Regions from separate parts of the Lysobacter sp. SCRH-1R genome, predicted to be linked through region 2. Evidence: riboswitches for the same ligand, from Rfam matches in the RefSeq annotation. Region 2 holds a riboswitch; the other holds the start of a gene.
The links. Region 2 has a riboswitch for cobalamin ahead of AC3ANK_RS15635 (ribonucleoside-diphosphate reductase subunit alpha). Riboswitches for the same ligand answer to the same signal wherever they lie in the genome.

Region 1 (2,928 bases), 210 kb from region 2:
CGGCCGTGGCGACCCCATCTACGTCGGTATCTGAGGCACTATTGCGATGTGGAAACGAGGCGCTCATGTTCACCAGCGAAAGTCTAAGCGGCAGCAAGCCGGAACAGTACGAACAGCTGCTCGCGCAGGCCCGCGCGCTGGTGCACGGCGAGCGCGACCGCATCGCCAACGCGGCCAATCTGTCGGCGCTGGTCTATCACGCGCTGCCGCAGCTCAACTGGGTCGGTTTCTACTTCTTCGACGGCACCGAACTGGTGGTCGGCCCGTTCCAGGGCCTGCCGGCCTGCGTGCGCATCCCGCTCGACAAGGGCGTGTGCGGCGCGGCGGCCTCGACTCGCCAGACCCAGCGGATCGACGACGTGCACGCCTTCCCGGGCCATATCGCCTGCGATTCGGCGTCGAACTCCGAGCTGGTCGTCCCGCTGGTGTCGTCGAAGGGCGAGCTGATCGGCGTGTTCGACCTGGACAGTCCGGTTCACGATCGTTTCGACGTTGATGACCAGCACGGCCTGGAGGCGATCGCGCGGGCTTTCGTGGAGTCACTCGAATGACCAGCACCGACAAGCTGCGCAACATCGGCCCGAAGTCCGCCGCCTGGCTGCGCCAGGTCGGACTGCGCACGCGCGACGACCTCGCCGCGGTGGGCACGGTGGAAGCCTTCATGCGCGTCAAGCGCGCGGGCTTCAAGCCGACGTTGAACCTGCTGTACGCGATCGAAGGCGCGCTGCAGGACTGCCACTGGCAGGAGATTTCCGACGAACGCCGCAGCGAACTGATCCTCGCCGCCGACGCCGCCACCGCGCTGCTCCCGCCGCCGCGCTACAAGCCGGCCGCCGCGCCGGTGACCACCACGCAGATGGCACGCGAGGATTCGATGGCGATGCCGGCGTTGTTCGACGAGCCGGCGGATCGGGAGTGAGTCCGTAGCGTCACCGCCTCGGCTTCTGCTCCCTTCCCTGCTTGCAGGGAGAGTTGGGGAGGGGTGAAGCATCACCCGCGGCCCTGGAAGCAACTCGCTCCAGATCTAGCAGCCTCCTTATCGCGCCCTCCACGCCGAGGCAGCGGCTCCCCCTGAGCCCCAAAAACACCCAAACGAAGCACAACCGCGAAAATGCCGTAGACTTCGCCCCGCTTCGAGGTGACCCGCCGGCGTCCTGCCCACGGGTTGAAACGGGAAGCCGGTGACGCCGCACCACGGCCAGTCCGGCACTGCCCCCGCAACGGTAAGCGAGCAACAGGCTCGGCACACCGCCACTGTGCGCATGCACGGGAAGGCGCCGCAGCCGGAGGACATCGTCCTCGCCCGCGAGTCCGGAGACCGGCCACGAAGCAGGCCGCCTGGCGACAGGCCGGCCTCCACTGGTTGCGATGCGGAGGGCGTCGCGGCGGCGACGTCGGCGCGCCCGCGCCCCGTAGCGGCCTCGATTCTTCCGGCAACCGTTCCCTTTGCCGTTGGCGCCCGATCCGCGCCGGAGAATCGCGATGTCCTTCCGCAGCACCGTCCACGTCCAAGCGCTCGCCCTGGCCTGCGCGTCCGCCCTGCCCCTGCTCGCGCACGCGGCGCCGCAGGCGACCGACCTGGACGAAGTCGTCGTCACCGCCAACCGCACCGCCGTCACCGTCAACGACGCGCTCGCGCCGGTGGAAGTGATCGACGCCGAACAGATCCGCCGCAGCCAGGCGCGTTCGCTGCCGGACCTGCTGCGTGGCCGCGCCGGCATCTCGCTGTCGAACCAGGGCGGCGCGGGCAAGCTCACCACGCTGTTCCTGCGCGGTGCCGAATCCGACCACGTGCTCGTGCTCGTCGACGGCGTGCGCATCGGCTCGGCGACCTCGGGCCTGGCATCGCTGCAGGACTTGCCGGTCGACCTGATCGATCGCGTCGAAATCGTGCGCGGCCCGCGTTCGAGCCTGTACGGCGCCGACGCCATCGGCGGCGTCATCCAGGTGTTCACGCGCCGCGACCGCAACGGCTTCGCGCCGCGCGTGAGCGTCGGCGGCGGTTCCAACGGCCTCAACGAATTCTCCACCGGCTTCGGCGGTCGCAGTGGGCGCGCGTGGTTCGGCGCGGACTACTCGTACAGCCACACGCAGGGCATCGACGCGTGCAGCGGTTACCTGGATCCGGTGACCTTCGACGGCGCGGGCTGCTTCATCGCACCGGGCTCGCAGCCCGATCGCGACGGCTACACGCGCGATGCACTGTCGGTCCGCGGCGGCATCGAGTTCGACGAACAGTGGAGCCTGGAAGGCCACGCGCTGCGCAACGAAGGCGACAACGAGTTCGACGGCGATTTCACCGATCGCGCGAAGACCGTGCAGCAGGTCGTCGGCGGCAAGCTGCGCTGGCACCCGAACAGCCGCGTCGACCTGCACCTGACCGCCGGCCGCAACACCGATGCGTCGGACAACTACCTCGGCGACACCTACCTCGACTACTTCAGCACCTACCGCGACAGCGCCACGCTGCAGGGCGATTTCGGCCTCGCCGAGAAGCACCTGCTCAGCATCGGCCTGGACTGGCTCGACGACAGCGTGAGCAGCACGACGCAGTACGACGAGACCTCGCGCGACAACAAGGCGGCGTTCGTGCAGTACCAGGGGCGCTTCGGTGCGCAATCGCTGGAAGCCAGCGTGCGCCGCGACGACAACGAGCAGTTCGGCGGCCACACCACCGGCAGCGCCGCGTGGGGCATCGAGTTCGCGCACGGCTGGCGCATCACCGCCGGCTACGGCAGCGCGTTCAAGGCGCCGACGTTCAATGAACTGTACTACCCGTTCTTCGGCAACGCGGACCTGCATCCGGAAGAATCGGAAACCTGGGAACTCGGCACCGCCTGGCGCGGCGACACCTTCAACGTGCGACTCGACGCGTTCACCACCGACGTGGACGACCTGATCGCCTTCGACGCCGCGATCGGCCTGCCG
Region 2 (2,928 bases):
CTCGATGCATTCGTAGCAGCCGGCGATCGACGCGATCGTCGCCGTCGGCGCGATCGCGACCAGCAGCGAATTGCGCAGGCCGTGTTCGCGGATGCGCGCCCGCAGCGCCTCCCAGCGTTCGCCGTCTTCGGGTACCACGCCCCACGCATCGAACTGCAATTCGCCCTGCGCCGCGCGCGTATCGTCGAAGCCCGGATGACGACCGCGTTCAAGAGCGAGTTCGTTGGATGCGGACAGCGCGTGGAAGTAGATGTTCTCGGCGATCGCCCGCGACAACGCGCGTGCTGCTTCCGAATCGAACGGCAGGCGCAGTTTGAAAAACACGTCCTGCAGGCCCATCACGCCGAGGCCCACCGGCCGCCACTTCAGATTCGCGCGGCGCGCGGTTTCGATCGGATAGAAGTTCAGGTCGATCACGCGATCGAGCTGGCGAACGGCCAGTCGCACGGTTTCGGCGAGCTTGTCGAAATCGAAGCGTCCGGCCTCGCCGTGCAGCGGGCCGTCGTCGAACACCTCCACATGATGCGACAGGTTGATCGAGCCCAGGTTGCACACCGCGGTTTCGTCCTGCGAGGTGACTTCGAGGATCTCGGTGCACAGGTTCGACAGGTGCACGACGTTGCCGTCGCGCAGGGTCTGGTTGCAGGCGCGGTTGGATTTGTCCTTGAAATTCATCCAGCCGTTGCCGGTCTGCGCGAGCGTGCGCATCATCCGCGCGTAGATGTCGCGCGCCTTCACCTGCTTGGTCGCCAGTCCGGCGACTTCCGCCGCGCGATACGCGCGATCGAACGCCTCGCCCCACAGGTCGGTCAGTTGCGGCACCTTCGCCGGATCGAACAGCGACCATTCGCCATCGTTCTCCACGCGACGCATGAATTCGTCGGGAATCCAGTTCGCCAGGTTGAGGTTGTGCGTGCGGCGCGCCTCGTCGCCGGTGTTGTCGCGCAGTTCGAGGAATTCCTCCACGTCCGCATGCCACGGCTCCAGGTACACGCACGCGGCGCCCTTGCGCTTGCCGCCCTGGTTCACCGCGGCCACCGACGCATCGAGCGTCTTCAGCCACGGCACGATGCCGTTGGACAAACCGTTCGTCGAACGGATCAGCGAACCGCGCGAACGGATACGCGTGTACGACAGGCCGATGCCGCCGCTGAACTTCGACAGTTTCGCCACGTCCATGTAGCGCCTGTAGATGCCTTCGAGCGAATCGTCCGGCGAATCGAGCAGGAAGCAGCTGGAGAGCTGTTCGTGCGTGGTGCCGGAGTTGAACAGCGTCGGCGAGGACGGGATGTAATCCAGCTGCGCCATGCGACGGTACAGCGCGAGTGCTTCGCCGACGTCCTCGCTCAGCGCGCAGGCGATGCGCAGGAAAAACTGCTGCGGCGTTTCGATCACGGTGCGCGCGGTCGGATGGCGCAGCAGGTAGCGGTCGTAGAGCGTGCGCAGGCCGAAGTAGTCGAAGCGCTGGTTGTGCGCGTTGTCGATCGCGTCGTTGAGCTTGCGCGCGTGCGCCTGCACGAAGGCGAGCAGGCGGTCGTTGATCAGGCCCAGCTCGTGGCCGCGCTGCACCGACTGCGAGAACGCGTGGATCTCGATGCCGGCGACTTCCTTCTCGATCACGCCCGCGAGCAGGCGCGCGGCCAGGCGGCCGTACTCGGGCTCCTCGGCGGTGAGCAGCGCGGCGGTGCGGATCGACAGTTCGTCGAGTTCGCGCGTGCTGGCGCCGTCGTAGAGGCCGGAGATGGTGCGCGTCGCCACGCGCATCGGGTCGATCGCGAAGAGGCCTTCGCTCGCGCGCGTCACGGCGCGCACGATCTTGTTGAGGTCCACCGGTTCGCGATGGCCGCTGCGCTTGGTCACCGTCATGGTGAGGTTGGCGGCGGGCGGCGTGAGCGCGAATCCGGACTCGTGGTCGGACGGACGCGCTTCGGGCGCGCGTGCGGCGGGCTCGCGGACGGGCGTGGCGACGGGGGCTTGCGTGGTGGTGGTCATCGGCGACTCCGGTGCGTGGGCGCACGTCTGGCCGTCCTCTCCCTCGAAGGACGACGCGGGCGCGGGAGTCGGAGCGTGAATCCGGGGTGTCGCTCAGCCCGAGACGGCGGGCGGGCGACGGCGCGAACCGTCGCGTGCAGCGACACCGACCGTCTTCCCTCCGAAGACTCCGTGGCCGGTCACCGCGCGGTGTGCGACGCGCGGCTGTCGGCAGGTCTTCGGACTCGGGACCTGGAGCCGGAAACGAGCGGGGCAGGAACGAGAACCTGGAGAAAAGCGCTGCGAGCGCTCACTCGTTTCCCGTTCCTCGTCCTCGTGACTCGTTTCCCGTCTCCACCTACCAGCAGCCGCTTCCCAGGCGCGACGCCCAGTGCCATGGCCACCTTCGTTTCCCATACCGCTGCGGGGCAGTGCTGGATTCCCACCAGCTTCCCGTTTTAAGCCAGCCCGCGAGGGCCGGCACCGACGGGCCACAACATATGCGGGCTCACCGGATCCGTCAACGCAAAATGTTGTGGATAACCGCAGAACCGCAATCGCGTTCGATTTGCCCGCGCCCGTGTCGGGGAGGACAATGCACGGCTTCGCGGCGGCGATCGCACGCCGGCCCGCGCCTTCCCGTCACTCCCATCCCACCCCTTCCGCAGGAAGGGCAGCAGAGGAAGCACCCATGTCCATCGTCCGCATGTCCGACCTCGATCTCACCGGCAAGCGCGTGCTCATCCGCGAAGACCTGAACGTGCCCATCGAGGGCGGCCGGATCACCTCCGAGCAGCGCATCACCGCCGCGCTGCCGACGATGAAACTGGCGCTGGAGAAGGGCGCCGCCGTGATGGTCACCTCGCACCTGGGTCGCCCGAAGGAAGGCACGTGGACGCAGGAGGACTCGCTGGCGCCGGTGGCCAAGCGTCTTTCCGAGCTGCTCGGCATCGACGT

Region 1: it holds a riboswitch for cobalamin, as region 2 does, so the genes downstream of both, btuB (TonB-dependent vitamin B12 receptor) here and AC3ANK_RS15635 (ribonucleoside-diphosphate reductase subunit alpha) in region 2, are expected to answer to the same signal.

What each region holds. Positions count from the first base shown of each region.
Region 1 is NZ_CM173227.1:3,622,002-3,624,929, forward strand. Features, by position in the region: gene AC3ANK_RS16595 (GAF domain-containing protein) at 66-551, shown strand; gene AC3ANK_RS16600 (TfoX/Sxy family protein) at 548-919, shown strand; cobalamin riboswitch at 1,120-1,341, shown strand; gene btuB (TonB-dependent vitamin B12 receptor) at 1,483-2,928, shown strand, end outside.
Region 2 is NZ_CM173227.1:3,411,776-3,414,703, reverse strand. Features, by position in the region: gene AC3ANK_RS15635 (ribonucleoside-diphosphate reductase subunit alpha) at 1-1,866, opposite strand, end outside; cobalamin riboswitch at 2,185-2,474, opposite strand; gene AC3ANK_RS15630 (phosphoglycerate kinase) at 2,663-2,928, shown strand, end outside.